DNA from 2 places in the Streptomyces sp. NBC_00224 genome. Region 1 is predicted to be linked to the other one. Evidence: riboswitches for the same ligand, from Rfam matches in the RefSeq annotation. Region 1 holds a riboswitch; the other holds the start of a gene.

Region 1 (15,411 bases):
GCACGCAATGCACGTTGCCCGCGAGGCAGATTTGCATCCCTGATGCGCCGCTGACCTGCGATTTTCTTCCACATGTTTTTGATTCACATCTTTCCGATGACGCATCATGTGGAGTGCGTGGCGATTCTGGAGCCGGTGCGGGACGAGGGCTGAGCTGCGGGTTCGGGGCCTGCGGGTTGTGGGCGTTACGGGCGATGTCGTGAGGCATGTTCGACGCACGTGACGCGCATGACGCACGTTTGGCGCAGGCACGGCTTAGTTCTGTCCGGGTTCACGCCCTGGCGCATGGTCAAGGCGGCGCGGGAGTTCACCGAGCAGCGGGGGCGTGCAGGAGCATCGACGCGGTGCTGCGCCTCATGGGTGGCCTCGGCGGGACGTGCGGCAACGGGCGACCGCTACTGAAGGGGCTGGAGGGTGTGGCCCAAGGGGCCCAGGTCCTCCTGTGCGAGGGCTTCAGGCTCGCGCAGCGCTTTCCGGGAACCCGAGTTCCTGCCCGCCGCCGGTCTCGAAGAACCTCTCCACCACCCCGTCCTCAACTTCCCCGAGCGTCCCCGGCGCCCACCGAGGCTCCCGGTCCTTGTCGATCACCTGGGCCCGGATCCCCTCGACCAGGTCCGGGGAGGTCAGGGCCGCGCAGGAGATGCGGTACTCCTGGGTCAGGACTTCCTCCAGGGTGGGGAGTTCGCGGGCCCGGCGCATCGCCTTCAGGGTGACCTTGAGGGACGTGGGGGACTTCGTCAGGATGGTCTCGGCTGCTTCCTTCGCCTCCTGGATGCCGGAGGTCAGAAGGCGGTCCACGATCTGCTCCACCGTGTCCGCCGCGTAGCAGTGGTCGATCCACTCGCGGTGGGCGGCGAGTTCGCCTGGCGGGGGAGGCTGGTGGGTGTGGTGGGTGAGTGCGTCTCGTACCGGTGACATCGTCAACTCGGCTATCAGCGCCGGGAGTTGGAGCGACGGGACGTAGTGGTCCGCCAAGCCGCACAGGATCGCGTCCGCCGCGCCCACCGGTGTGCCCGTGAGGGCCAGGTGGGTGCCCAGTTCGCCGGGCGCTCGGCTGAGCAGATACGTACCGCCCACGTCCGGGACGAAGCCGATGCCCGTCTCGGGCATGGCGACCCGGGAGCGCTCGGTGACGATCCGTACGTTGCCGTGGGCCGAGATTCCGACCCCGCCGCCCATCACGATGCCGTCCATCACGGCCACGTACGGCTTGGACCAGCGCGCGATGCGGGCATTGAGACGGTACTCGTCCCGCCAGAAGTCCGCCGAGGCCGTGCCGCCCGAGCGGGCGTCCTCGTGGATCGCGCGGATGTCGCCGCCCGCGCAGAGCCCGCGCTCACCGGCGCCGGTGAGGACGACCGTCTCCACGGACGGGTCGTGCTCCCACGCCGTCAGCGCCTCGTCGATCCGGCGGACCATGGCGTGGGTCAGCGCGTTCAGCGCCCTCGGCCGGTTGAGGGTGAGGTGGGCGGCGCGGCCATGGCGCGTCAGCAGGACGTCCTCGGCGTCGGGGGCGGCGTCGGGGAGTGCGGCGGTGCTGCTGGGGCCCATGGGCTGGCGGTTCCTTTCGGATCCGGGCAGATCCTTGCGGATCTTTGAGACGATCTCCCCGAACATATAGTTGGACGTCCTAGTAAGTCCATCGGGTGAGTCGCCGACCGTTCCCGCCGCCCTCGCCCGCCGTCCTCGGGCCTAGGGTGCTGTCGTGCCGACGTACAGCATTGGCCAGGCAGCGGGGCTGCTCGGCGTGAGTTTCGAGACCGTCCGGCGGTGGGCCGATGCCGGGCGGCTGCGGAGGGAGCGGGACGGTACGGGCAACCGGGTGATCGACGGGGTCGGGCTCGCCGCGTTCGCGCAGGAGCGTGCCGTCGGGTCGTACGAGGTTCCCGGCGGGGTGGCCACCTCGGTGCGGAACTCCTTCGTGGGGATCGTGACGGCCGTGGCGGCCGACGACGTGGCCGCGCAGGTGGACATCCAGTGCGGGCCGCACCGGGTGGTCTCGCTGGTGACGCGCGAGTCCGTCGAGGAGCTCGGCATCGACGTCGGGGTGACCGTCACCGCCCGGGTCAAGTCGACTCATGTCCATGTCGACCTGGGGTGAGTCGTGAGCAGGAGAACGGCTTGCTCAGCGACACAGCAGTGCCGCCCGTAGGTCCAGTTTGTGGTCGAGGCGGGACAGGTCTCTGCCGGTGAGGACCTCCACGCGTTCGATGCGGTAGTGGACCGTGTTCACATGCAGATGCAGCGCCTCGGCCGTCCGTGCCCACGAGCAGTTGTGCGCCAGGAAGACCTCAAGTGTCTCCAGGAGCATGGCGTGTGACGCACTGTCGGCTCGCAGCAGCGGGCCGAGCGTGCGCGCGCAGTACGCGGCTCGCACATCCGCCGGTACGCCCGCGAGCAGTGACTCCAGCGTCGACAGGTCCTCGACCGCCGTCACCCGGGCGGCGCCCGGCGACGTGGTCCGGGCCGCCGCGAGCGCGTACCGCGCCTGCCCGAGAGCGGCGCCGAGCCCGGCCGCGGCGGCGGGCGCGCTCACTCCGGCGTGGAGCGGGGTCGCCTTTGGCCTGCAGTCCGCCAATAGGGGCCATATTTCCCCGAGTTGGTGCCAGGCGTCTTCCTGCTCCTGTTCTTGGACGATCGCCACCGCCTCGCCCTCCTCTGCCCTGCCCGTGCCCACGACGAACGTCGCCGGAGCCACGTGGTTCAGCGCCTCCGTCAGCGCGTCGACGGCGCCCGTCTGCCCCTCCGTGCCGCCGAGCGTTGAGACCAGGACCCGGTACGGGCCCTCGGCCCGCAGCCCGCACGCACGCAGCGCGCCCTCCACTGCCTTGGCGTCCGGACCGATGCCCGCCGCTCCGGCCGCGCCCGCCCCCACCGCCGCGACCAGCTCGTCCGCCGTCTGCCGTTCCGTCGCCCGGCGGCGGTCATGGTCGTGCCGGGTCTGGGCGAGGACCTCGGCTATCTCGTGCAGCACGCGCGACGGGACCTCCGCCGTGCCCGGCAGGTGCAGATGCCAGACGTCGTACGGGCTGTGTGAACCGTAGGGCGGGTAGGGGCCGGATGAGCCGTACGGGCCGCGCGGGCCGCTCTCCGTCTGGATCCGCAGCGTCGTACCCGCCGCGGCGCGCATGTTCAGCGCGGCGCGGTCGGCGGGCAGCGCGGGCGCCGAAGGGGTACGGGCCACCGTACGGCCGCTGCTGGTCAGCAGGTAGCAGGGCGGGCCGCCGAGCGGGGCGAGTGCGCGGTCAAGGAGCTCGCCGGGGTCCGCGCCTCGGTCCAGGAGTCGGCTGAGCTCGGCGCGTACATTCTCGGGCAGCGCGTAGTGCGGTGCCGGCAGGCGGCTGAGGTCGCCCCACTGCCGCAGGTACACCGCCTCGGTGATCGCGCGGAAACTCGTCCGCGCGGGCACGGCGAGCAGCGGCACCCGGTGTGCGCGGCAGGAGTCGATCAGCTCGTCGGGGACCGTGCCGTGGGTCTCCTCGCCCGCCAGGAGCGCGGTCGCCCCCGACGTACGCAGTGCCGAGACGAATTTGTCGGTCTTGGCCCGGGCGTCGCCCGGGTTCCACCACACCAGGCCGCTCAGCACGACCTCGCCCTCCTGGAGGAAGCGCGCCGGGTCCTCCAGGTCGGTCGTGGTCACGCCGCTCATCTCGCGGCCGAGGAGCGATTCCTCGCCCCAGAGGAGGGTGAGGTCCAAGCTGTCGAGCTGGAGGAGGTGTCCGACGTGCATGCTCTGGCTCCTTGCGCGGCTGCCGGGCGGGCAGTGGCCCGGCTTCTCACAATCACTAGGTGAGTGTGGGTCGAGCCATCGTAAATGCCAGGTCAGTGACGGGGAATGGTTCTTGGTTGGTCCTCCAGATACCGGTCGCGCTGCTGGGATGTTTCTGCGTGGGGCGTCGGTCGCGTCCGGCCGCCCGTACAGGCTTCACTGGGTCGAGGGTGACGGCGACGGCGACCGCCGGCCAGCCGGCCGGACGTGAATTGGTGGTCCCGCCCGACCGCTGCGGGGCGTGCTAAGGCAGCGCGATCACCGGCATCTGGGTCGGTGACTTTCCCCGGCATGTCCGACCAGGGGAACGGCGGTCACTCACAGAGGAACGGCGGCTGCTCAGTAGACATCGCGGACATAGCGTTTCCCCGCCGTCATCCGCTTCAGATACGCCGCCGCCGACTCCTCGTCGAGCCCGCCGTGCGCTATCGCGATGTCGCGCAGCGCCCGGTCGACGTCCTTGGCCATACGGGAGGCGTCGCCGCACACATAGAAGTGCGCCCCGTCCTGGAGCCAGGACCACAGCAGCGGGCCGTGCTCGCGCATACGGTCCTGTACGTACACCTTGGCGCGCTGGTCGCGGGAGAACGCCGTGTCCAGGCGTGCGAGGGTGCCCTCCGCGCTCAGTTTGGTCAGTTCGTCCTCGTAGTAGAAGTCGGTGGCACGGTGCTGCTCGCCGAAGAACAGCCAGTTCGGGGCGTGATGGCCCAGGGCGCGGCGTTCGTAGAGGAAGCCGATGAACGGGGCGACCCCGGTGCCGGGGCCGACCATCACCATCGGCGTCCCCGGGTCGGCGGGCGGCCGGAAGTGCCGGGTGCGCTGCACGTACACCGGAAGCGGCGCGTCCGGCGGCGAGTCTGCGAGCAGAGCCGAGCACACGCCCGCGCGCCCGTGGCCGAGGCGGTTCTCGTACCGGACGACCGAGACCGTTACGGACACCTCGTGCGGGTCGGTCAGCGGGCTGGACGAAATCGAGTACAGCCGTGGCCGCAGGCCGCGCAAGACGCCCGCCCACTCGGGCGCGCTCGCGCGCACCCCGTGTTCGGCCACCACGTCCACCGCCTGACGGCCCCAGGACCACTGTGCCAGCTGCCACTTGTTGTCGGGTCGCAGCAAGTGCTTCAGGCGGCGGTCATGGGTCCGCTCGGCGACGAACTTGAGCAGGTCGGGGCCGACCCGCGTGATGTCCAGGTGTTCGTGCAGCGCCGTACCGAACGGGACTTCGCCGACCCCGCCGATCTCGACGGGGGCCGTGGAGTCCAGACCGGTGACGGCCAGCCACTCGGCCACCAGGTCCGGTGAGTTGACCGGGTGCACGCCGAGTGCGTCCCCGGCCGCGTAGGTGAGCGGGGTCTCGCTCGCGCGGGTGTCGAAGGTGAACCGCCGCACCTCCTTGCTCGAACCGGGGAGGCTGAGCAGCGAGTTCCCCGTCAGTCGGGCCGTGACGGCGGCGGCCCGGGAGCTGGGGAGGGGTGTGGTGGGGCGAGATGCGGCGGGGGCGGCTGACGTTCGGGCCGCCGTGGAACTCGTAGGGACAGTTGCGGTGTTGGGGACCGAGGATGTTGCTGTACCCGATGAACGGACACCGTGCGACGCGAGTTCCCCTCCCGCCGCGAATTCGTCAGGGAAATTTTCGTCAGGGAAATTTCCGGGCGTCCCGGGGGAGGGCTGGACGGGGGTGCCCAAGGCCGTGTCGCCGGGGAGACCGGCGGGCGCGTCGGGAGGCGTGTTTCCGGCGGCCGACAGCTCGTCCAGGCGGGTCAGCACCCCGTCGAGCCACTCCTGTGCCCGGTCCTCGAAGTCCGGTTCGCAGTCGGTGCGGGGGAGCAGCCGTACCGCACCCAGCTCGGCCAGCCGCCGGTCCAGGCGTCGGCCGTGCCCGCAGAATTCGTCGTACGACGAGTCCCCGAAGGCCAGGACCGCATAGCGGCGCCCTTCCAGGCGCGGGGCCTCGTCATCGGCCAGGGCGTCCCAGAACGCGGCGCCGTTGTCGGGCGCTTCGCCGTCTCCGGTGGTGCTGGTGATCAGCAGCACCTCGGCGTCGGCGGGCAGCGTGTCCGGAGCGGTGTCGTCCATGGAGACGAGCCGGATCCGGTGCCCGGCGCCGGCGAGCCGTTCGGCGCCGGCCGCGGCGAGCTGCTCGGCGTTGCCGGTCTGCGAGGCCCACAGCACCAGCACGTCACGGCCTCGGGGGGCCGAGGGCGGCGTGACGGGTGCGGGGGCGGGCCGCGGGGTCGCCCGCGAGTACATCCCGGCCAGCACGCCGTTCACCCACAGCGCGTGCTCCTCGCTGAACGGCGCCGTCGGCGGCAGTACGGGGATGCCGGGCGCGCCCGACTCCAGCCCGGCCAGGAACCCGGCGAGGTACTGGCGTTCCCGCTCGGTGAGGACCGGCGGGGGTGCGCCGAGCCCGAACACGGCGGCGGGGGCGGCGCCTTGACCCGCAAGAAGGGGCGAGTCGGAGGCCGTGCGCTGGGCGGGCACGGCGTATGTGAGGGGCGCGGGGGCGTCGAGGAGCGCGGTACCCGCGACGAGCGCCCCCGCCGTGCCGGAGGCGCCTGGCGCCACCGCCACAGCGCCGCCCACTCCCGCTGCCCCGGAAGCACCTGCCGCCACCCCGGCCGAGCCGTTCGCGCCCGCCGTCCCCCGGCCACCGCCCGCGCCCGCCCCCGTCCCCGGCATGACAGGCCGCGCCACCTCGGCCGTGACCCTCGTCAGCGACACCGCGCACACCTTGAACTCGGGCTGCAGCGAGATCGGGTCCACCGCGTCGCTGGTCACCGCGTTGATGCTCAGATCCGCGCCGAACAGGTCGTTCCAGTGGAAGGGCGCGAAGCAGCACCCCGGCCGCACCCGGTCGGTCACCACGGCGGGCAGCACCGCGCGTCCGCGCCGGGAGGCGATCTCCACCCCGTCGCCCTCGGCGATGCCGAGGCGTTCGGCGTCCTGCGGGTGCACCTCCACGAACGGCGCCGGGTTGAGCTTGTTGAGCTTGGCCACCTTCCCCGTCTTGGTGAGCGTGTGCCACTGGTGCTGCAGCCGCCCGGTGTTGAGTACGAACGGGAAGTCGTCGTCGGGCATCTCGGCGGCCGGGAGGTGCGGGCGTGCGTGGAATACGGCCCGTCCGCTCGCCGTCGGGAACACCGGACCGCCGCCGTCCTCGGCCACGTACCGGATCGGGTTGCGGTCGGGCCCCTCGGCGGTAGGGGCAGGCCACTGCACCGGCGTGGCGCGCAGCCGCTCGTAGGTGACCCCGCGCAGGTCGTAGCCGGTCTTCGGGTTCCAGGCGCGCTTGATCTCCTCGAAGACCTCTTCGGGACCGGCGTAGGTGAACGCCTCCTCGTACCCCATCGCGCACGCCACGCGCGCGATGATCTGCCAGTCGGGCAGCGCCTCGCCGGGCGCGTCGACGGCCTGCCGGGCGAGGGTGAGGTTGCGCTCGCTGTTGACGAGGACGCCCTCGGCCTCCGTCCACAGGGCGCCGGGCAGCACCACGTCCGCGTACGCGGTGGTCTCGGTCTCGGCGAACACGTCCTGGACGACGACGAACTCGGCCGCCCGCAGGCCCTCGGCGACGGTGCGGCGGTTGGCGACCGAGGCGACCGGGTTGGTGCAGATCACCCAGCACGCTTTGATGTCGCCGTCGGCCATCCGCCGGAACATCTCGACGGTGCCGAGCCCAGCCCCGTCGGTGCGCAGCGTGCCGGGCCGCAGCCCCCACAGCTCCTCGGTGAAGGCCCGCTCCTCGTCGACGAGCACCGAGCGCTGGCCGGGCAGCCCGGGGCCCATGTAGCCCATCTCGCGGCCGCCCATGGCGTTCGGCTGGCCGGTGAGGGAGAACGGGCCGCTGCCGGGGCGGCATATCGCGCCGGTCGCCAGATGCAGGTTGACCAGGGCGTTGGTGTTCCAGGTGCCGTGCGTGGACTGGTTGAGCCCCATGGTCCAGCAGCTCATCCACTCCCCGGCCGTGCCGATCCACCGCGCCGCCGTGCGGATGTCCTCCTCGGGAATCCCGGTGATCTCGGCGACGGAGGCGGGCGGGTAGTCGGCCAGGAACTCCCCCATCGCCTCCCAGCCCTCGGTGTGCTCGGCGATGAAGGCGGGGTCCGTGTGCCCGTTCTCCTGGAGCAGGTGCAGCAGCCCGTTGAGCAGCGCGAGATCCGCGCCCGGCTTGATCTGTAGGAAGAGGTCGGCCTTGGCGGCGGTCGCGGTGCGGCGCGGGTCGACGACGATCAGCTTCGCCCCGGCCTTGACGCGCTCCATCATCCTCAGAAAGAGGATGGGATGGCAGTCGGCCATGTTGGAGCCGATGACCAGGAAGACGTCCGCCTTCTCGAAGTCCTGGTACGAGCCGGGCGGCCCGTCCGCGCCGAGCGACAACTTGTAGCCGCTGCCCGCACTGGCCATGCACAGCCGGGAGTTGGACTCGATCTGGTTGGTGCCGATGAACCCCTTGGTCAGCTTGTTGGCCAGATACTGCGCCTCCAGGCTCATCTGGCCGGACACATACAGCGCGACGGCGTCCGGCCCGTGCTCGTCGACGATCGCCCGCAGCCTGCCCGCCGTCTCGGCGATCATCGCGTCGACCCCGGCGGGCACCGGCTCGGCCCCCCGCTCACCCCGTACCAGCGCGGTGGCCAGGCGTCCGGGAGCGGCCAGCATGTCGGCCGTCGTCGCCCCCTTGGTGCACAGCCGTCCGGAGTTCGCGGGGTGCGCCTTGTCGCCGGAGGCCTTGAGTACCGTGCGCCGGCCGTCCGGCCCCACGGTGATGTCGAGGACCATCCCGCAGCCCACACCGCAGTACGAGCAGACCGTGCGCACCTTTTCGGTGGCGGCCCGCGTGCCCTGTGCGGTCAACGGGTGTCCCCTCTCGTCTCGGCCGGGATACCTTGGGCTCCGACCGTACGAAATGCCCGTTACTTCGATGTCACGTGCGGCGATCACGAGTGGTTACGTCGGCCACACTAATCGCCCCGCGATGCTGTGAGCACCTGTGTGCGACTGCGGCACGCCTCCGATGTCGGACATCACGAGGTGTGCGGGCCCGATGTGAGGGGGCCTGTCGACCCCCGACTCTGTAGGGTGGCGCTCGCAGCTGGTTCGCCCCGTCCGCCAGGCGGGAGGCGTCGTAAGAGGGAACCCGGTGGGAATCCGGGACTGCCCCGCAGCGGTGAGCGGGAACGACCGCCGTCATACGCACTGGGCCCGGCCGGGTCTGGGAAGCGACGGCCACTAGGTGTCCGCCGGGAAACCGGCAGGCGTGCCCGCGAGTCCGAAGACCTGCCCGTTGCCCGTGCGCGACCGACCGCGTGCGGAGACCTTGGTGACCTCGTGGGCGGGTCGGCGAGACAAGAGGTGGTTCGAGCGCGGGCACCGCTCCGCGCGGGCCGCCCTGTCCGTCTCCCTTCGCACCCACGACCCGTACCAGGGTTGTTTTCGGGACATTCTCGCGAAGGAGAGTTTCGTGACCAGCAAGTCCGCAGCCGCGGCAGCACGAGCCACTGTGTACGGCTACCCCCGCCAGGGCCCCGACCGGGAACTCAAGAAGGCCGTCGAGGGCTACTGGAAGGGCCGCGTCAGTGCCGACGCCCTCCGTGACACCGCCCGCGACCTGCGCCGCGCCAACTGGCGCCGGCTCGCCGACGCGGGCGTCGACGAAGTCCCCACCGGCGACTTCTCGTACTACGACCACGTCCTCGACACCAGCGTGATGGTGGGTGCGATCCCCGACCGGCACCGCACCGCCGTCGAGAGCGACACGCTGGACGGCTACTTTGCCATGGCCCGCGGCACCCAGGACGTGGCGCCGCTGGAGATGACCAAGTGGTTCGACACCAACTACCACTACCTGGTCCCCGAGCTCGGCCCGGACACCGTCTTCACCGCCGACTCCGGCAAGCAGGTCGCCGAGCTCGCCGAGGCGCTGGCGCTCGGCCTCACGGCCCGGCCCGTCCTGGTCGGCCCGGTCACCTACCTCCTCCTGGCCAAGCCCGCGCCCGGCGTCGACGCCGCCTTCGAGCCACTGGCCCTGCTGGAGCGGCTGCTGCCCGTGTACGCCGAGGTGCTCGCCGATCTGCGGGCGGCCGGCGCACAGTGGGTGCAGCTCGACGAGCCCGCCCTCGTCCAGGACCGCACCCCCGCCGAACTGGACGCCGCCGCCCTCGCCCACCGGGCGCTCGGCAGCCTCACCGACCGCCCCAAGCTGCTGGTCGCCTCCTACTTCGACCAGCTCGGCAAGGCCCTGCCCGTTCTCGCCAAGGCGCCCGTGGACGGCCTCGCCCTGGACTTCACAGGACCGGCCGCCGCCAACCTCGACGCCCTCGCGGCCGTCGGCGGACTGCCTGACAAGCGGCTGGTCGCGGGCGTCGTCGACGGCCGCAACATCTGGATCAACGACTACGAGAAGTCCCTCGCCACCCTCGGCACGCTCCTCGGCCTCGCGGGCACTGTCGACGTGGCACCGTCCTGCTCGCTGCTGCACGTCCCGCTCGACGCGACGGCCGAACGCGACATCGACCCGCAGATCGCCCGCTGGCTCGCCTTCGCCCACCAGAAGACCGCCGAGACGGTGACGCTGGCCCGCGGCCTCGCCGGCGGCACCGGCGCCATCGCCGCCGAACTCGCCGCCAACCGCGCCGACCTGGCCTCGCGCGCCGGATCCGCGCTCACCCACGACCCGGCGGTACGCGCGCGTACGTCGACGGTCACCGAGGCGGACGGCCGCCGCTCCCAGCCGTACGGCGAACGCGCCCCGGCCCAGCGCGCCCGGCTGCGACTGCCGCTGCTGCCCACGACCACCATCGGCTCGTTCCCGCAGACCACCGAGGTGCGCACCGCCCGTGCCGACCTGCGCGCCGGACGCGTCGACACCGCAGGGTACGAGGAGCGCATCAAGGCCGAGATCCGCGAGGTCGTCGCCTTCCAGGAGAAGGCGGGCATCGACGTCCTGGTCCACGGCGAGGCCGAACGCAACGACATGGTGCAGTACTTCGCCGAGCAGCTGACCGGCTACCTCGCCACCCGGCACGGCTGGGTCCAGTCGTACGGCACGCGCTATGTCCGCCCGCCGGTCCTGGCCGGCGACATCTCCCGGCCGCGGCCGATGACGGTGCGCTGGACGACGTACGCCCAGTCGCTCACCGACCGCCCCGTCAAGGGCATGCTCACCGGGCCGGTCACCATGCTGGCCTGGTCGTTCGTCCGCGACGACCAGCCGCTCGCCGAGACCGCACGCCAGGTGGCGCTCGCCCTGCGCGACGAGGTCGAGGACCTGGAGGCGGCCGGGACCTCGGTCATCCAGGTCGACGAGCCGGCCCTGCGCGAGACGCTGCCACTGCGCGCCGCGGACCGCGCCGCCTATCTGGACTGGGCCACGGAATCGTTCCGCCTGACCACCGGCGGCGTACGTCCCGACACCCAGATCCACACCCACATGTGCTACGCCGAGTTCGGCGACATCCTCCAGGCCATCGACGACCTCGACGCCGACGTCATCAGCCTGGAGGCGGCCCGCTCACACATGCAGGTGGCCGACGAGCTCGCCGCCGCGGGCTATCCGCGCGAGGTGGGACCCGGTGTCTACGACATCCACTCGCCGCGCGTACCGAGCGCCGAGGAGGCGGCCGCACTGCTGCGCAAGGGGCTCGCGGCCATCGCGCCGGAACGGCTCTGGGTCAACCCGGACTGCGGATTGAAGACCCGCGGCTGGACCGAGACGAAGCAGTCCCTGGAGAACCTGGTCGAGGCCGCCCGTACGGTCAGGACGCAGGTGCAGCAGGGGGCTTGACACGGCCGGGGTGTTCGGGCACGCGCGCGTGCCCGAACACCCCGGGACCCGCCGAGGCAGACGGGGCTCGCTACACATCGGCCATCTGCGGCATCTCGCCCTGTGTCGTCTGCAGGTCGATCACCGAGAACGTCGCGCCCTGCGGGTCGCTGAGCGCCGCAAAGCGCCCGAAGGGCGTGTCCATCGGCCCGAACCGCAGCACCCCGCCCCGCTTGGTCGCCTTCGCCACCGCGTCGTCGCAGTTGTCGACCGCGAAGTACACATTCACGTACGAGGGGACCTCGGGCGGGAACTCCTCCGTCATCCTCATGCGCCCCATCACCATCTCGTCACCCACGCTGAAGACCCGGAAGTCGACCGCGTCGTCCTGCATCTGCTTCGTGCCGTACGGAAACACCGCGGGCAGGAACGCGTCGACCTTCGCCGGGTCGCGGGTGAAGAACTCGGCCCAGCAGAACGCGCCATGCACGCCCTTGGCCTCGAAGCCCTCGTGACTGCCCGCCTGCCACACGCCGAAGACGGCGCCGCTGGGCTCGCGGGCGATCGCCATCGACCCGAAGTCGCCGACCTGCATCGGCTCCATCAGCACCTCGCCGCCGTTGTCCTTGATCTTCTTCGCGGTGGCGGCGACATCGGGCGACGCGAGGTAGAGACACCACGCCGACTGGCCCTCCTGCCCCGGCATCGGCGGCACGACGGCCGCCACCGCCTTGCCGTTCGCGTACGCCTGCGTGTAGTTGCCGTACTCCGACGACGCCTCCCCGAACGTCCAGCCCAGCACGTCACCGTAGAAGCTCTTCGCTCCCTCGACATCGGTGAACATCGCATCGGCCCAGCACGGAGTGCCCTCTGGTTCTGCGGCCATGACTGTGCTCTCTCCTGTGTGACAGACGGTCCGGCTTGCCACGCTAGCCAGCCGCCCCCGACCCCGCGCGTCGAGCGCTTCCACGCGCCGGGGCGCGGACGACCGGAGCGCCGAAAGGGGTGACGCGCCGGGACGGCGGGCAGGTAATCGGGTACGGATCCTGGCGGGGCGGGACGACTCGGGCGTAGCGTGACCCGGCGCTGGCGCGCACAGCGACCTACAGGGGGCGTGTGACCTCATGGACAAGCCGGTCTGGCAGTTCTCGGACGACCGCGGGCAGGTGGCCACGGCGAGCGGGGTGCCCACCAGGGTGACCGCCTACATCCAGGCCGGAGCCACACTCTGGGACCACGGAGTCGGCCCCGGAGCCGTCTTCGGCTCCTTCCACGACGGGGCCGCACCCGACCGCGCCAAGGCCGGCGGGCTGCCCTTGGACCGCCTGCGCTACCTGGGCGCGGGCGCCGCCCTCGACCTCGACGTGCTGCTCCAGGGCACGCCCGACCTCGTGGTGGCCGTCAGCTACGGCGGCGGCCAGGTCTACGGCCTCGCCCCCGAGACGGCCAAACACCTGGAGGAACACGTTCCGGTGGTCGTCATCGACATCGGGCACTCGCGCTCCCTGGCCGAGATCAGGGACCGCTTCACGGACCTCGCCCGCGCCCTCGGCGGCGACCGCCACCACGAGGACGCCGCCCGCCTCCTCGACGCGGCGCAGCGCCGTCTGCGCACCGTGACGGCCGCCACGCGCGCGTACGCGGAGACGGACCCGCCCGTGGCGCCCCGCGTACTCGCCCTCTCGCCCGCCGGGACCGACCAGGTCCACGTGGCGCGCCCGGGAGCCTGGCCGGAGCTGCGCGCCCTGGCCGAGCACGGTGTCCACCTGGTGGAGCCGCCCGCCGGAACCGGGGCGAACTGGACCACGCTCACCTGGGAGGAAGCGGCCGCCCTGCCCGCCGAGATCGTCCTGTCCGACGTACGGGTGAACGCCACCCCCGTCGAGCAGCTGCGCGCCGACGCGCACTGGAGGACGATCGAGGACCGCGCGCGCGTGCTGCCGTGGAACCCGGAGACGCCGTGCAGCGCCCGGGCCCACGCCCGGTTCTTCGCCCTGGTCGCCGACGCGGTGGACTCCCGTACCGCACGTTAGTACGCCTCAGTGCGGACAACTTCACAGCTCAGAGCCGTGTCGGAGTTGGGCTGAACGGGTGAGCGGCGTCATCATGGCCGGATGCAGATACAGCACATGGGCGAGGTGGTCCGGTGAGCAGGTACGACGTCACCGATGAACAGTGGGAGGGGCTCGCCCAGGTCGTTCCGCTGCGCAGTCGCAATGAGTGGCCGTCGCGCGTCGACCACCTCACCATCCCCAACGAGTACGCGGCCGTCGCACAGCGCCGCTTCGTGGTCCTGCGCGTCCAGGTCTTCGCGGACGCGCGCGAGGTCGCCGAATACATGATGGCGCAGACCCCGGTCCTGCTCGATCTGACGGGCGCGGACACCGAAGTCGCCAAGCGCATACTCGACTTCAGCAGCGGAGTGGTCTTCGGCCTGGGCAGCGGAATGCACCGGGTCGACCGCAACGTCTTCCTCCTCGCCCCCGCCGGCACGGAGGTGGAGGGCATCGCCGAGGCCGTCGTGCCCCATGCGTAGGGCCGTTCCCGTGCGGGAGAACGTTGTGTAAGGCCATCCCCCAGGGCGGAGCCGTCCCTCGTTCGTAGGAAGGCGATCGAGGCGTAACGGTTCGTCACGTTTCGCCCTCGTACGGTCCGTTCCATGAACGGAACCTGCGACCGGCCCACCGTCACCGAACTGCGGCTCTCCGCCTTCAAGTCGCACCGCGGCGCGGTCTTCCCGCTCGGCCCGCTCACCTTCCTGGCGGGACCGAGCGGCAGCGGCAAGTCCAGTGTCCTCCAGGCGTACGAGGCACTGGCCCGGCTCGGCTCCGGCGCCACCCTCGCCTCGGCGTTCCCCGACCCCGCCGGGTGCGTACCGGAACGCGCCGAGGCGGACGCCCAAGGCAGACGCGGGTTCCGCATCGGCTGCACCGTCGACGGGCCCGCCGGACCCGTCCGGCTCGACCTCGCCGTCCAGGCCGAGCCGGAACTCCGCGTCGTCGGCGAACGTTTGACCAGTGACGGCGACACCCTCCTGTCCACCGCCCTGCGCGACCCCGGCCGCTCCACCGTGCAGGCCGCCTGGCACACCGCCGGCGCCGTCCCGGTCACCCGCGCCCCGCTCCCCGACGACCGGCTCGGCACCGCCCTGCTGCCACTGCGCGTCGCCGGGAAGACCGAGGGGCAGCTGCGGGTCCTCGCCGCCGCCGAGCAAGTGGTCGTCGCCCTGCGGTCCGTGTTCGCCTGCGACCCCCAGCCGCAGCGCATGCGCGAACCCGTCCTGCCCGGCCAGGGACGGCTGCGGCGCGGCTGCGACAACCTCGCCGAGATCCTCTCCCGCACCGCCGAGGAGTGCACCATCCGGCATGCCCGGCTGGTCACCGCGGCCCGCGCGGGCTGCGCCGGCCCGGTCACCGCGCTCGCCGCCGAAGAACTGGCCGACGGGACGTTACGGGCCGTGGTGGGCCGCGGCGAACGGACACCCACGCCCGTGGCCCGCCTGGGCGAAGGCGAACTGCGCTACCTCGCGCTCGCCCTGGTCCTGCTCACCGGCCCCGGAGTACTCGCCGTCGACACCGTCGCCGAGATCCCGTCCGCCATGCAGACCCTCACCGTCCTCACCGACGGATTCGACCGGGGCCTCGACCGGCGCCAGGCCGGCGAACTGGCCGCACTGGCCGCCGAGATGTGCCGACGCGGCCACATCCGTCTCGCCGGCACCGTCACGGACGCCGGATGCGCCCGAGGAGTCCAGGGGGCGGCAGTGGTAGACCTGGAGCCGTGACCGAACTCGACGTAGAGGCACTCCAGCGCCGACTGGCCGACTTCGCGGCCGCGCGCCACTGGCAGCCCTTCCACACCCCCAAGAACCTCGTCT
Region 2 (15,411 bases), 3.5 Mb from region 1:
TCTCCCCCCCCCGACCCGGCCCGACCCCGCCTGCCCCCACGAACGGGTTTGCAGCTCCGCCCCGGGGGCCATGTACGCTGTTCCCTCATCCACGGATGTGCCACGGGCGTGTAGCTCAGGGGTAGAGCGCTGCTCTTACAAAGCAGATGTCGGCGGTTCGAAACCGTCCATGCCCACCGTGAGGCTCCGTAGCAGGTAGGAGCACGATTAACAGCCCCTCAGTCTTGATCGACTGGGGGGCTGTTGCGTGATCGAAGTCCACTAAGAGTCCACATTCCCAAGTGATCATGCTCATGTGTCACTCCCGCGGGGTTTTACATGCTTTTGATCATGCACCCACGAGCGTGGGCAGGTGCCACGCTCCGCCTGGGTACTCACCCGCCGACGGGCCGTCGGTGACCGCATCCGCGAGGCACGCCTCCACGCGAAGCTGTCGCAGAAGACAGCGGCGATCCGGTGCGACATGGACCGAGCCACGTACAACCGCATCAAGCAGGGCCAGTCGTCACCTTCGCTCGACTCCCTGATCCTGATCGCTGAAGCGATCAGGATCCCACCCGCCCATCTTGTCGCCGCGTAACCCCGGCCGCGTGCCAGCGGCTGGCAAGCGGCCGAGGTAGGCACCCGCCCCCGGCGGCCCAATCCGACCGGGAGCGGGCGGTTCATCGGGGTGCGGGCTCCTTGTGCAGCGGGTCGCTCACAGCGTCCGCTCCGCCGACCGCGCCTGTCGCAGCCTGCGTTGGCCGAGCGCCACCAGGTCGGCCACGGCCCGCGCCGCGCACACGGAGCCCACCGCGTTCGGCGGCAGGGTCCAGTACGGGCCGGGCCGTGCGGTCAGGTCGATGCGGGGCATGCCCAGCCAGGTTCCCGGGCGTAGGCACTCGACGCGCGGCACTCGCCAGGCAGCGTGCGTGCCCGGTGGAACGAGTGCGTAGTACCAGACGCCGACGCCGTACGCGTCATGGATGACCGCTCCGTCCTCCAGGGCCTCAGCGAGGAACGAGGCGACGGTGTCCGGGTCCTCGCCGCCCGCCGCCGCGTGGACGATGTCGGCGGGCAGACGGATTGCGTCGAACTTCTCGCCGGTCGGCACGAGTGCGACACCCACGGCGAACTCCCGGCGGGCCTGCGCCGGCACGTCGTGGGCCGAGGCGAGCCAGTCGGTGATGGCTTTGCTGGCTTGGTTCATCACGGCGCGCTCACTTCGTTGGGCTGGACGTAGCTGATGAATGAACCGGCGGCGAGCTCCCGGAACGGGGCGGCGACGGCCAGATGCGCCGCCGTGAGCGTCACGAGGCCCTGGATCCGCCCGTCCTCCAGCAATCGCAGCGCGCGGGTGAGGCCCGGCCGTTTGTCCTTCGGGCGGTCCAGCGGCCCGACGTCATACAGCGCCGCCGTCACGATCCAGCCCTGGGCCGAGGCGTAGGTGCGGAGTGCGTCGAGCATCGTGTCCGGGTCGCGGCTGTCGGAGATGCAGGCGTACAGGCCGACGCAGCAGCCGCCCGTGGCCGGGCCGGCGGGGGCGAGCTGCCCCGGCTCCCAGGTCTGGCCCTCCAGGACCACAGCGGTCCCGGCCGCCTCGGCGCAGCCACGGTGCGCATAGCTCGTGTGGTCGCCACCGGAGTCAGCGACGAACATGCGGGTGATGACGTCTGCACCCATCTCGTGGCACACCTCGCAGCGCCGGTACTGCGCCAAAGCACAGCGCTCCGAGGCGGCTCTGCCCGTTGCCTGGCCGATTCCGCGAGTCGTATTCACCAATGCCCCCTCATACATGGCCGGTTTGTCTGGCCATCCAGGCTCGCGATCTAGGCGAAGGCGCACCATGCGCTGGAGCTATCACGTGGGTCTCACACGACGCGGCGGGGTTTCACATGGATATCACCTCGCCGAGAGCCGTTCCACGGCACTCTGGGAGGGCGATAGTCACCATGCTGACCGGCTGGCGCCATTGGCCTGGCGCATGCTCCGGAGGGACGCTCATGTCGCAGCAGGAGCCAAGGAATCTGCTCCATGCCCTGACGCTGGCCCGTGGCTGGCCGTATGCGGAGGTGGCGGCGGCATACCGACGGGTCGGCAAAGAGATAGGCGCCGCACACGACGACGACCTGTACCGGACCGCAGACATCTCTGAACCTACGTGGCGTCGGTGGACGAGTGGGCACCCCGTGGTCCCGAACCCCCCAGCACCGCGCATCTTGGAGCGATTGTTTGGCCTTACGGTCCGGGAACTGATGGCCCCTGCTCCGAGCCTGGAAGCGGTCACCTCAGAACCAGTGCTCAAGGAAAGTGATATCGCCATGACTGCTCGTGAGGCCTCGGCCCACGCCGCGGACGCCTCGGCCCACCTTCCCGACATGACCCTCGACCAACTCGACGACGAAGTCCACGCCCTGGCGATCGATTACGACACGACTGACCCAGTCGCTGCGTTCCGCAGGGCGGAGGAACTGCTGCTCGACGCGCAGGACAAGCTGACACGAACTCGGCGCCCGAGCCAGCAGTCACGCCTCTACCTCGCAGCCGGCCAGGCCGGGGCACTCCTGTCGGTCGCTTCGTTCGATCTCGGGATGCTCGGCCCGGCAACGCAGTTCGCCCGCACTGCGGCTATGTACGGACAGGTCATCGAGCATGCTCCGCTCCAGGCGTACGCCCATGGCGTCCTTGCCTACCTGGCCTATTGGGACGGGCGCCCCACGGCGGCGCTGCGGGACATCCAGATCGCCAAGTCTTTTGCCGCCGTGGGGGATACGGGCCGCATCCGACTATCGGCAATCGAGGCGCGGGCCTGCGCGCACCTCGGACGCGTCCGCGAGGCCGAGCGGGCGGTGCAGGCCGCCCTGGAGTCGGGCAGCGGCGTACGCGACGAGCTCCACGACGACATCGGAGGCGGGTTCGCGTTCCCGCCCGCCCGCGCCGCGATGAGCCACACGACGACATACCTCGTGCTGGGCGACAGCGCGAAAGCCGAGGCATCGGCACTCCACGCGTTGGCCCTGCTGGACTCCGGACCAGTCGGGGATCGACCGGTCCACATGCGGGTAGTGGTGGACCTAGCGCGGGCGCGCCTGCAACGAGGTGAGCTAGAGGGCGCAGAAGAGGCGCTTGCGCAGGTATTCGCAACTCCGGTCGCTTGGCGGACCATTGGCCTCGTCGATCGGGTCTCGCATCTGCGGGCGGGCCTGACGCGGCCCGAGCTGGAGGGTGCGCCTGTCGCGCGGCTGCTGGGCGAGCGTATCGAGGACTTCATCACGGCGACGGCTGCCCGGTCGCTACCGGGCAGCCGCATCGCGATAGAGAGCTAGTCCAGCTCGGCGAGGATCGCGGCTTCCTTCACAGGGTCGATCCCGTGGTCGGCCCAACGCGGATGAGCCACCGGACCGTCTCCGTCACACAGCCATGCCCAGGTGTCGGCCACGGTGTCGGTGAGCGGACGGCACACCAGTCCTGCTGCCTGTGCCCGGGTCGTGTCGACAGCCCATGTGCCGGCGGCGGTGCGCCACAAGGGGAGCTCAGTCCATTCGCGGACGCCGTGGGACGTGAGCACTTCATCGGCCGCCCATACGAGGTGTCCACGCCTGCCGGTCACCGTCACGCATGTAGTCAGGAGATCGTTCATGGTGGCTCGACCTTGCGGCGCGGCCAAGTTGTACGCGCCGCTGATCGTGTCCATGAGAGCGAAGTCCGCGACGTCGCGTACGTCGATCGGCTGGATCGTCTTGTCCGGCCGCCCGGGGGCGAGGATGCTCTCGCCACGCTCCGCCCGGCGCAACCACCAGGGCAGACGACCGACGTACTCGCCAGGTCCAAGGATGACGCTCGGCCGGAGGATCGTGGCGCGGCTGCCGAAGACGCTGGACACGGCTGCCTCGGCTCCGGCCTTCTGCTTCCCGTAATGCAGAGTGACGCCCTCGGCCACCCCGAAATCGCGGTCGGCGTTCGGGAGTGCTGGATAGAGGGGGCTGGCCTCGGACAGTGGCTCGTTGGGCCATCCCTTGTAGGCGTTGACCGTGGATACGTATACGTACCGGTCGACGACCGACGCGAGAGCCTTGCTGCTGTCGAGGACCTGCCGGGGCGCCATCTCGGACGCTGATGTGTCGATCACCACATCCCACGGGCCGAGTCTTGCGAGGCGTTGGAGATCGTCGGTGTTGGTGCGGTCGCCATGGACCGATTCGACGTTCGGAAGGTCGGGGCCTGAGCGCCCGCGGTTGAAGATGGTGATCTCCCGACCGCGAAGCAGCGCAGCCTCGACAATTGCGCGTCCCAGGAACCAGGTGCCGCCGAGCAGGAGAGTGCGTCGCATGTTCTTGATCCTGCCCGTCAACACTGGCAGGACGAAAGACCCCCTGCCCGGCCCGAAGGCCAGACGGGGGGCGTCTTCATACGTACTGCCTGCGGTACGGGTCCAGGGCCAGCGACGGCAGACCCCTCCGAGCCGGTGGCGGAGTCGATGGCGAGGCCGCGTCCCTGCGGCACACCAGCGCATCCGGATCCGACGGCGGGGGACCTTCGTCGTTACTGCACCCCCTCCGCCGGCCGCCCGCACCGCAGGTTCCAGCGGCCCGCGCGGCCCGAGAGTTCGGTCAGGGACAGGGGGGCCACGTCCAGGCGCCAGAAGGAGGCGGGCGGCAGGGCCAGGGCGTGGGTCACGGACGCGCGGACCACCGCCGGGGAGGCGACCGCGAGGATCCGGCCGCCCGCCGCGGGCAGCGTGTCCAGCCACGCGCCCACGCGCGCGACGAGCGCGAGCAGGCTCTCCCCGCCGTGCGGCGCCGCCCCGGGATCGGTGAGCCAGGCCCGTACCCCCGTGGGATCCGTGGCGCTCAGCTCGTCGAGGCGCCGCCCCCGCCAGCGGCCCAGATCCCAGTCGGCCAGGGCCGGTTCGTCGCCCGTGGGCAGGCCGTCCGCCAACTCGTAGCGGGAGGCGGGCGGTTTCAGCCGACGGGCCGGCACCGGAAGCGCCGCCGCCGCGTCCTTGACCCTGCGGACCGCGCCCTCGTCCGGGGCGGCCGCGTCGTCGCCGACTCTCGCCTCGCGCGCGTAGCGGTCGGCCGGGGGTGAGATCAACATCACGCGTACGGTCATGGGTCAAGCAGAGCACGGCCGTTCGCGCACTTCGCGCGGGGGCTGTGCCCCCGCGCGCCGTAGCGGCGCGGTCCCTCACGCGGTACGGTCTCGTCGACATAAAGACGGTGTGAAGGAAGCCCGGTGAGAATCCGGCACGGTCGCGCCACTGTGAACCCGGCGAGCGCCCTCAACAGGGAGCGAAGACGGGGAAGTCAGACCCACCACCGTCGACAAAGGCACCAATGACCGGGACGCGTGTTCCCCAGGAGGTTCTGCCGTGGCACTCTCCGCCGCCCCTGCGCCCAGCGCAGCAGCAACGCCGGCCATCACCCCCATATCGCTCAAGGCGATCGCCCCCTGGGCGCTCTTCTTCGGCATCCTCATGCTCGTCCTCCTGTACTTCGTCGGCGCCGAGCAGGGCGCCACGAGCCTCCTCTCCGGTGAGAACGTCCACGAGTGGGTCCACGACGGACGCCACCTGCTCGGCTTCCCCTGCCACTGAGACCAGGGGAACCAACTCGTGAACTCCCTGCACGTCAGGGCCCTGCTGGTGCGCGGCATGCTCGCCGGTCTCGCAGCGGGCCTGCTGGCGCTCATCGTGGCGTACGTCCTGGGCGAGCCCCGGGTGGACGCGGCCATCGACTTCGAGGACGCGCACGCGCACGAGCACGGCGAAGAGGTGTTCAGCCGCACCCTGCAGTCCACCGGCGGCCTCGCCACCGGTGTGCTCGTGTTCGGAGTGGCCCTCGGCGGTATCGCCGCGCTCGCGTTCTGTGTCGCGCTCGGCCGGATCGGCCGGTTCGGGCCGCGCGCCACGGCGGCGTTCGTCTCGCTCGGCGCGCTTGCGACCGTCTATGTCGTCCCGTTCCTGAAGTACCCGGCGAACCCGCCGTCCATCGGTGACCCCGACACGATCGGCAAACGCACCGCCCTGTACTTCCTGATGATCGCGCTGAGCGTGCTGCTCGCCGTCTCCGCCGTGATCCTCGGCAAGCGGCTCGCGCCCCGCCTCGGCAACTGGAACGCGACCGTCGCCGCCTCGGCCGCCTTCCTGGTCGCCATCGGGCTCGCGTACGCGTTCCTGCCCGCCGTCAACGAGGTCCCGAAGGACTTCCCGGCGATGCTGCTCTGGAAGTTCCGGCTCGCGGCCCTCGCCATCCAGCTCACCCTGTGGGCCGGTTTCGGGCTGGTCTTCGGCCACCTCGCCGAACGGCTCCTGGCGCCCAAGGCCGCCACGGCCGAGCCCCGCGGCACGGGCACGGCCGTCGACAGCACGACTGCGGCCGCCCACTGACCGGGCGCGCCGCACGCACGAGGGCCCCGGACCGACGTCGGTGACGATGTCGGTCGGGGCCCTCGCGCGCGTAGGTCGTGCTCGGTGCGCTGTTCGGTGGCGCTCGATCGGTCAAGGGCGACGCAGGGAGAACAGACGGCTGTTCCGCTCCCTGCGGTAGCGCCGCTCCCACCGGTCCATACGTTCCCGGCGGGCGCGGTAGGCCCGGTAGTCGGTGTCCGTGCCACGGCTGGATCCGCCGCCTCCGGACGAGCTGCCGGACGAACCCCCGGACGGTGCCGTGGAGCGGCCACGGCGCGGGACGCTGAAGAGTACGGCCACCACGGCGACGCAGAACACTATGCCGCCGAGGCTGAAGCCGAAGCCGTACAGGACCAGCGCCAGGACGAGCAGTAACAGGATCATGGCGTGTTCCTCTAGGGACGGTTCGGGGGCTCCCCTGGCCCCCGGCCCTCCAAGTTACTCCGGTACAGCGGGAGTTGGCCTCCGAGTTACGTACCGGCCAACGACTCGCGGGCCCCTACTGTCCGCGCAGCCGCTCCATCTCCCGGCGGTCCCGCTTGGTCGGCCGGCCCATGCCTCGGTCGCGCACACCGGCGGCCAGCACGTCCGAACGGGCGGGCGGCGGCGGGCTCTTGTCGACGTAGGTCTCGGCCGCGACCGCCGCGCCCACCCGCTTGCGGATGACCTTCGCGACGATGACGATCCGCTCCCGCCCCTCCAGGCGCACCCGCACCTCGTCACCCACCTTCACGGTGTGCGCGGGCTTGACGCGCTCGCCGTTGAGCTGGACATGGCCGGCCCGGCACGCCGTCGCCGCCATGGAACGCGTCTTGGTGAGCCGGACGGACCAGATCCAGCTGTCGATCCGTACGGGCTCCGAGGGCCCCGCCGGTGCCGCCGGTGCCGTCGGCCCCTTGGGCTCCTGTGTCTTCGCCTCGTCTGCTGCCGCCATGCCTCCGACTCTACCGAGGCCGTTGTCAGTGGTACCCGTCACACTTGAGGCATGTGCAGAAGCATCAAGACGCTCAGGCCGCCGGTCCTCCCCGAGGAGGCCACCGACGAGGAGATCCGCGCGGCGGCTCTCCAGTACGTGCGCAAGGTGTCCGGCTTCCGGGCGCCCGCCGCGCACAACCAGGAGGCCTTCGACCGGGCGGTGGACGAGATAGCGCGGGCCACGGCCGAGCTGCTCGAAGGCCTGGAGATACGGGGAGTGCCGGTCAGGACACCGGCGTCGGCGTAGCCCTGCGGTGCGTCAGGCCGCCGGGCCGGCCACCGCGGCCTGGGCCGGGCGGCGCATGACGTAGGCGGCGAGGGAGCCCGCCGCGAACAGGGCGAGGACGGAGATGCCCGTGCCGAGCCAGGTCGCGCCGAGCCAGCGCCCGCCGAAGTAGCCGAGGCCGACGCTGTAGCCCGCCCAGGCCACCCCGGCGAGGGCGGACCACGGCAGGAACTCCCTGGGCGTGCGGTGTGCCGCGCCCGCGCCGAGGGAGACGACGGACCGGCCCGCCGGGGCGAACCGGGCGATGACGACGAGCGCGCCGCCGCCCCGGCTCAGTGCGGCGCCGAGACGTTCCTGTGCGCGGGTCAGCCGGCGGGAGCGGGCGATGGCCTTGTCGAGCCGCGCCCCGCCGCGCCAGGCGAGGCGGTACGCGACGAGGTCGCCGAGCACCGAGGCCGCGGCGGCGCAGGCGGCGAGGAGGAGCAGGTCGGGCACGTCGCGTATGGCGTGCGGGGCGCCCGCCGCGGTGGTCGATCCGGCCGCCGCGGAGGTCGCGGCGGTGATCACCAGGACCCCGCTGGGCAGGACGGGGAGGAACACGTCCAGGAGAACGGAGACAGTCACCACGGCATAAATCCATGGGCTGCCGGTCAGCGACCCCACACTCTCCAGCACTACGACCCCCGAACGGAATGCGCCCCGCTGTCGCTGGTCTGCGGCCGGGTCGCTGTACAGCCGTACAGCGTACGCCTGGGGCGCATGGGGTTTCCGTTCGGGGGTGGGGTGTCACCGGCGAGCCGATGAACGGTCGTTCGGATGTGTCAGCGCGTCAGCGCGCCGTGCCCGCCGGGGTGGCGGCGGCAGTCGCCTCCGGAGCGGCGGCGGTGGCGGTGCGGCCGCCGAGCAGTTGGTCGAGGGCGAGGGCGCCGGGACCGGTGAAGACGAGCAGCAGGAAGACCCAGCTGAACATCGCGGCGTTCTCGCCGCCGTTCTGCAGCGGGAGCAGCGCGCCCGACTGGTGCACGTCGAAGTAGGCGTACGCCATGGAGCCCGAGGAGAGGAAGGCGGCCGAGCGGGTGAAGAGTCCGGCCATGATCAGCAGGCCGCCGACGAGCTGGATGGCGGCCGCGTACCAGTTGGGCCAGGCGCCGGTCTCGATGGTGCCGCCGGTGCCGGCCGCGCCGCCGAACCAGCCGAAGAGCGAGGCGGCGCCGTGGCAGGCGAAGAGGAAGCCGGTGACGATGCGGAAGAGGCCCAGGGCGTAGGGCTTGGCGCGCTCGGTGTTCAGAGCGGAGGGGAGCGTGGGGGAAGCCATGGGGACGGGCTCCTTCGGTGTGGGGGACGGGGCCGGTGGAGCCTCAAGGTTAGGTAGACCTGATTAGTGCTTGCAAGTTCAAGTTTAAGTAGATGGCCAGATTCCGGTTGATTCCCGACTGGGGTTGGCTGGAATCTGCCTTTACGGGGGGCATATATGGACGTAAAGCGAATGCGCCGGGACGCAGGGTTACGGAGTGAGGTCCTCGTCCAGGACCGTGACCAGGCGGGCCCCGGCGCGCCCCGCCCGCGCCTGGTCGAGCCGGAGCCGGGCCGCGCGCCCGGTCAGCGTCAGCGTCATCAGCTGGTTCCCGAACCAGGGGCCGCCCCTGCGGCGCCAGCGCACCGGCGGCCGGCCGAGGCGGCCGTGCCGGGCCAGCCCCCGGCCGAGCCGCCGCCCCCACCGGCTCCACCCGAAGCGGAACGCGGCCCGAAGCGCCCGGGGGACGGAGTTGTGGACGGGCGAGCAGGTCAGCTGGAGCACGCGCGCGTCGGGGCCGCCGGTGGGCCAGACCGGCTCCGCGAGGTAGGCGTGGTGCACATCGCCGGAGAGCACACAGACCGTGGCCGGCGCCTGCGGCCCGGTGCCGGCGCGGGCTATCAGCTCCGCGAGCCCGGCGAAGGAGGAGGGGAAGGCCGCCCAGTGCTCCAGGTCGGCCCGGCGGCGCACCTTCTCGCCGAACCGCGCCCAGCGCGGGCCGCGTTCGCCCCGGCACAGGGCCGCATTCCAGCCCTCCGCGTCATGGACGAGCGGCGGCAGCAGCCACGGCAGCGAGGTCCCGATCAGCAAGTGGTCGTACGGGCCGGTCCCGTCGAGCACCTGCTCCCGCACCCAGTCGGCCTCCGCCTCGTCGAGCATCGCGCGCTTCTGCTCGTCCAGGACCCGGGCCGCCCGGCTGTCCACCATCAGCAGCCGTACGCGTCCGAAGTCGCGGCGGTAGCTCCAGCGCACGGCGGCAGGATCGGCGCCCGCCCCGGCCGCGAAGCGGCGCAGCGCTTCCGTGCCGTCGGGGCTGCTCCGCACCGCCGCGTACAGCGGATCGGCGGCGAGCTCGGCGGGCGGGAGATTGCCGAGGTGCTGGTAGACCCAGTACGACATCAGCCCGCCGACCAGCCGCTCCGACCACCACGGGGTGGCGCGCATCTCGGCCAGCCAGGCGGCGCTGGTGTTCCAGTCGTCGATCAGGTCGTGGTCGTCGAAGATCATGCAGCTCGGCACGGTGGAGAGCAGCCAGCGCACCTCGGGGTCGCCCCACGACTCGTCGTAGAGCCGGGTGTACTCGTCGTAGTCCCCGACCTGCGCCCCCGGCGGGTCGGCCAGATCGCGCCGGGCGGCGAGCCAGCGGCGGGTCGCCGACGAGACGGAGTCGGCGTACACCTGGTCGCCGAGGAGCAGCAGGACGTCGGGCCGCTCGGCGTCCGGGTCGGCGGTCAGGCGCGCGGAGAGGACGGTGGCGAGGGTGTCCAGGGCGTCGGGCCCGGCGGGGTCGCGCTCGCCCTTGGGAGGGGCGGCCCACCGGCAGGACCCGAAGGCGACGCGCAGCGGGCCCGCGCCCGGCGCGGGCGTGCGGATCACGGGCGGGGGAAAGGGGGAGCGTTCGGGCGGCCACACCCCCCGCCCGTCGAGCAGTACTTCGTACGGGGTGGCGGTGCCCGGGGCGAGGCCGGTGACCGGGATCAGCGCGTAGTGGTGCCCGGCGATCTGGAACGTACGGGAGGAGCCCGAGGCGCCGCCGGGGCAGCGCACCTCGGCCGTGCACGGCCGGTCCGCCTCCACCCAGAGCGTGGCCGAGGTGCCGGACGCGCCGTCGACGTACCGCAGCAGTGGTCCCAGGCGCAGTCCGGCCATGTCGTCCCCTCCGTCGCTCCGTACGGTACGGAACGACGAAGGGGCGGGACAGCGAATCTTCAGCAGCCGGCGGGCTTTCAGCAGCCGTTGAGCACGGACTGCAGCGCGGACTTCTCGGCGGTGTCCACGGTCAGGTTGTAGTAGTGCTTCACGTCCACCCACATCCGGGCGTAGGTGCAGCGGTACGCGGTGCGCGAGGGCAGCCACTTGGCCGGGTCCTTGTCGCCCTTGGCCTGGTTGACGTTGTCGGTGACCGCGATCAGCTGGGGTCGGGTCAGGTCGTTGGCGAAGCCCTGGCGCTGCGCGGTCGTCCAGGAGCTGGCGCCCGAGCGCCAGGCCTCGGCGAGCGGGACGACGTGGTCGATGTCGAGGTCGGCGGCGGCCGTCCAGGTGGCGTCGTCGTACTCGGAGTACCAACTGCCGCTGGTGGCCGCACAGCTGGAGTCCGTCACGACGTTGGTGCCGTCGCGCTTGAGGACGACTTCGCGGGTGTTGCAGGTGCCGGACTGGGTGATCCAGTGCGGGAACTTGGAGCGGCTGTAGCCGTCGGAGGAGCCCTCCGGGGTGGCGGTCATGGCGGCGAGATAGCTGCGGGCGGTGGCGGCGCTGACCGGGGTGGGGGGCGAGGCCTGGGCGCCGGGGGCGGTGAGCAGGCTCGCGGTGGCGAGGAGGGCGGCGGAGGCGGTGAGCGCGGAGAGCCTGGCTATTCGACGCGCGTAGACACCTGACATGCGAACTCCCTTGGTGTGGGGGGACCTTGGCCGGGCGCGCGGGTGCGCGGCCCGGTCATCGTGGCGGCACCAGGTTTCCGTGGGGTGGGCGCCAGGTAACAGAGTGACGACATGGGCACGTCACATCAAGGGCTGCGGCGCTGTTGACACCCTTGTCCCGCAAGGTAACTGACGCCCCGTATGCCACGGTTGCCCCACCCGATACGGGGGCGGGTCCGGCGTACCGTGGGCGCGTGCTGCTGCCCGTCAATGTCACGCTCGGGGTCGTTCTCGCCGTACTGCTCCTGGTCGCGGCCGGTGTCGCGGCGGTGGCGCGGCTCGGCCGGGCGAAGGAGATCCTGGTCGCCGGGGTGCGCGCGGCCGTTCAGCTCGCGGTGGTGGCGAGCGCCATCCGCTGGGTGGTCGGCTCGGTGCCGCTGCTGCTCTGCTTCCTGCTGCTGATGTACGCGGTGGCGGTCCGTACGGCCGGGCGCCGGATGACGGCCAACGACACCTGGCGGTGGGCCGCGCTGCCGATCGCGGCCGGGGTGGCCCCGGTGGTCGGCGCCCTGCTGCTCACCGGGCTCGTCCCGGCCAAGGGCATCGCGCTCATCCCCGTCACCGGCATCCTCATCGGCGGCGCGCTCACCGCGACCGTGCTCGGCGGGCGGCGTGCGCTGGACGAGCTGACCGTGCGGCGCGGCGAGGTGGAGGCGGGGATGGCGCTCGGGCTGCCCGACCGGGACGCCCGGCTGGAGGTGGCCAGGACCGCCGCGTCCGACGCGCTGCTGCCCGGCCTCGACCAGACCCGGACCGTGGGGCTCGTCACGCTGCCCGGCGCGTTCGTCGGCATGCTGCTCGGCGGGGCGTCACCGGTGCAGGCGGGGGCGGTGCAGCTGTTCGTGCTGGTCGCGCTGATGGCGGTGCAGGCGGTGGCGGTGTCGGTGGTGCTGGAGCTGGTGGCGCGGGGGCGGGTGCACCGGGACGTGCCGCTGTGACCTCGGCCCCGTCCGGGACCCGGGGGACTTTGGTCCCTGCCGGGTGCGGGGCGGTGTCACGTATTCTGTACGGAGCAGAAGGGGAGTAGCTCTTCGCCGGAACGTCGACATACTGCTGGACCCTCCTTCGGGAGGGACCCAGCCGGCGCCCGGAGGCAGGCCCGCGAGGGCTCGCCAGCGAGACCTTCGGCCGCAGTGAACCATGACCGCTTCCGCTTCATGGCGCAGCTGCTGTGCCGAAGCGACCCCGGATTCTTTCGTTGTCACGCTCTCGGTACGGCCGCACCGCGCCCGACCGATTGAGGAACCTCTTCCGTGCTCAGCTTCACCATCCTGGCGATCACGTTCGGCGTGGTCTTCCTTGCCGAACTCCCCGACAAGACCGCGCTCGCGGGCCTGATGCTCGGCACCCGCTACAAGGCGTCGTACGTGTTCGTCGGCGTCGCGGCCGCGTTCCTGCTGCACGTCGCGCTCGCCATCGCGGCGGGCAGCGTACTCACCCTGCTGCCGCACCGGCTGCTCCAGGCGATCGTGGGCGTCCTCTTCCTCGCGGGCGCGGCGATGCTGCTGTTCAAGAAGGACGAGGAGGAGGACGGGGTGAAGGCCCCGGCCGACCAGTCGTTCTGGAAGGTGTCCGGGGCGGGGTTCATGCTGATCCTGGTCGCCGAGTTCGGGGACCTGACGCAGATCATGACGGCGAATCTGGCCGCGCGGTACGACAGCCCGCTGTCGGTGGGTGTGGGTGCGGTGCTGGCGCTGTGGGCGGTCGCGGGGCTGGGGATTCTGGGCGGGCGGACGCTGATGAAGTACGTGCCGCTTCGGTTGATCACGAAGGTTGCGGCGGCGCTGATGGGTGCGCTCGCCGGGTTCAGCCTGTTTGAGGCCGTGGCCGGCTGAGCCTACTTTCGGGTGCGGGGCCCTCCGGGGGTGCGGTGGCTTTGTCTGCGGGCCGGCTGTGGCTGGTCGCGCAGTTCCCCGCGCCCCTTGGACGCCCCTGCGGGGCGATCTCCGGTCGTTGGTCGGGCGCGGGCCGTCTATGGCTGGTCGCGCCCACGCGGCGGAGCCGCACAGTGTCACAGCCCCGCGCCCCTGAAAGCGCCCCTGTGGGGCGATCGCCGAAGGGGCGCCCCCTATGAAAGGGCGCCCCTGTGAAGGTGGTCGCCCTACTGGGCGATCTCCAGCGTCAGCGTGCCGTTCGGTTCTGCCGTCACCGTTATGTGCGTCAGGTCCGGGACGTGCGCCGTCGGCGTGTGCTTGGCCGCTCGGGGGCCTATGCCTATGACTCGCATTCCTGCTGCCAGGCCCGCCTGGATGCCTGCCTCCGAGTCCTCGAAGACTATGCAGTCGGCCGGGGCGAAGCCCAGTTCGGCGGCGCCCTTGAGGAAGCCCTCCGGGTCCGGCTTGCTCGCGCCGACCCGTTCGGCGGTGACGCGTACGGTCGGCATCGGCAGCTCGGCCGCGCTCATCCGGGCCTGGGCGAGCGGCTCGTTCGCCGAGGTCACCAGGGCGTGCGGCAGCCCGGCGAGGGAGGCCATGAAGGCGGGGGCGCCCGGGACGGGGACGACACCGTCGGTGTCGGCCGTCTCCTCAGCGAGCATCACGCGGTTGTCCGCGAGGTTCTGCTCCATCGGGCGGTCCGGCAGCAGGACGGCCATGGTGGCGTAGCCCTGGCGGCCGTGGACGACCTTCAGCGCCTCTTCGGGGTCCAGCCCGTGCTCCACGGCCCAGCGGCGCCAGCACCGCTCGACCACGGCGTCGGAGTTGACGATCGTGCCGTCCATGTCGAGGAGGAGTGCCTTAAAACCACTAATGACCTGTGAGCTGGGCAAAGGAACCATCCTTGTGTGACACGGCGGGTTTGTTCCACAACGATACAAAACTCGGTCGATGATGACCAGCGCCCCAGGCTGACCACACAGGCAAGGGCCCCGACCCTCTCCACGAGAGGGTCGGGGCCCTTGCGGATCGATGGCGGGCGCAGTGGTCTGGTGGCTACCCGGGAGGGCCGAGCACGTGCTGAGGCTGGTCGAGCCACAGGTGCTGACCGTGGGGTGAGACCGTCATTCCGAATCGGTCGCGTTCAGGCTGTCCCGCGGCCACCCAAGTGAGGTAGGCGGCGGCGATCTCGTCCCAGAGGTTGCGGTCGCCGAACCAAGTCACCGTGTACGCGCTCGCTCCGGGGACGTAGTCGGCCGCGGCCCACGCGCCGCCGGGGTTGTCAGCTTCCACGAGCAGCAGGGAGAACCCGCCGTCCGCATCCGGGGTGGGGAATGCCGTGATGCCGGGCGCCATGGCAGTGATGAAGAGATCTGCTCCCGCCGGGGCGACCGCCACAGATCGCGGATCGAGCCGGGTCGTCGACTCGTGCGCCTTGTCGTTGTGGTGGGGCGACCATACGGCGCTCTGTTGCTGCGAGCGCAGCAACATGAAGCTCGCAGTGGTGGGGAAGCGTCCGATCGCCTGGTCCTCGCTGGTGACGACGAGCCGGGCAAGGAGCCCGTGCCCGTAGGCGGGGGTCCATGGGGCGACGATCACGCCGCCGGGGCGGGTGTCACGGACCCAGGCGTACGGGACGCGCTCGACCGCGCACGTGGCATGGATCCGGTCGTAGGGGGCGGCCTCTGGGTGCCCGTCGCCGCCATCGTCGACGACGAGTCGAGGGGCGTAGCCCGCTGCGTTGATGTTGTCGGCGGCTTGGGCCGCGACTTCCGTGTCGACTTCGACCGAGACGACGTTCTGTGAGCCGACGCGGTGCGACAGGAGCGAAGCGGTCCATCCAGTGCCCGTACCGACGTCGAGCACGCGGTCTGCGTCGCGGGCATCGAGGATCTTCAGGATGGTGAAGACGATGCCTGGGGCGGAGCAGGACGAAGTGGGGGTGCCTTTGCCGGTTCGTAGATCGCCGGTGCCGCCGTCGAGCTGGGTCACGATGGAGGCGTCGGAGTAGACCG

What was found. A riboswitch is a leader RNA that binds a small molecule or an ion and turns the genes downstream of it on or off. The one in region 1 is predicted to bind cobalamin.
Region 2: it holds a riboswitch for cobalamin, as region 1 does, so the genes downstream of both, OG965_RS14775 (CbtB domain-containing protein) here and metE (5-methyltetrahydropteroyltriglutamate--homocysteine S-methyltransferase) in region 1, are expected to answer to the same signal.

What each region holds. Positions count from the first base shown of each region.
Region 1 covers NZ_CP108106.1:6,774,433-6,789,843, forward strand. The annotation lists gene OG965_RS30295 (enoyl-CoA hydratase/isomerase family protein) at 454-1,551, opposite strand; gene OG965_RS30300 (molybdopterin-binding protein) at 1,706-2,101, shown strand; gene OG965_RS30305 (PucR family transcriptional regulator) at 2,126-3,730, opposite strand; gene OG965_RS30310 (molybdopterin-dependent oxidoreductase) at 4,109-8,626, opposite strand; cobalamin riboswitch at 8,899-9,051, shown strand; gene metE (5-methyltetrahydropteroyltriglutamate--homocysteine S-methyltransferase) at 9,234-11,555, shown strand; gene OG965_RS30320 (VOC family protein) at 11,626-12,420, opposite strand; gene OG965_RS30325 (ABC transporter substrate-binding protein) at 12,659-13,567, shown strand; gene OG965_RS30330 (cell division protein SepF) at 13,681-14,070, shown strand; gene OG965_RS30335 (AAA family ATPase) at 14,194-15,318, shown strand; partial or broken gene OG965_RS30340 (nucleotide pyrophosphohydrolase) at 15,315-15,411, shown strand, end outside.
Region 2 covers NZ_CP108106.1:3,283,483-3,298,893, reverse strand. The annotation lists tRNA gene OG965_RS14810 (tRNA-Val) at 105-176, shown strand; gene OG965_RS14805 (helix-turn-helix domain-containing protein) at 353-580, shown strand; gene OG965_RS14800 (hypothetical protein) at 698-1,189, opposite strand; gene OG965_RS14795 (hypothetical protein) at 1,189-1,662, opposite strand; gene OG965_RS14790 (hypothetical protein) at 2,358-3,305, shown strand; gene OG965_RS14785 (NAD-dependent epimerase/dehydratase family protein) at 3,302-4,309, opposite strand; gene OG965_RS14780 (histidine phosphatase family protein) at 4,522-5,091, opposite strand; cobalamin riboswitch at 5,160-5,317, shown strand; gene OG965_RS14775 (CbtB domain-containing protein) at 5,351-5,575, shown strand; gene OG965_RS14770 (CbtA family protein) at 5,594-6,367, shown strand; gene OG965_RS14765 (hypothetical protein) at 6,479-6,772, opposite strand; gene OG965_RS14760 (RNA-binding S4 domain-containing protein) at 6,888-7,322, opposite strand; gene OG965_RS14755 (DUF2277 domain-containing protein) at 7,374-7,610, shown strand; gene OG965_RS14750 (DedA family protein) at 7,623-8,264, opposite strand; gene OG965_RS14745 (DoxX family protein) at 8,419-8,904, opposite strand; gene OG965_RS14740 (alkaline phosphatase D family protein) at 9,094-10,752, opposite strand; gene OG965_RS14735 (HNH endonuclease family protein) at 10,830-11,483, opposite strand; gene OG965_RS14730 (ABC transporter permease) at 11,717-12,460, shown strand; gene OG965_RS14725 (TMEM165/GDT1 family protein) at 12,776-13,357, shown strand; gene OG965_RS14720 (HAD family hydrolase) at 13,624-14,289, opposite strand; gene OG965_RS14715 (methyltransferase domain-containing protein) at 14,453-15,411, opposite strand, start outside.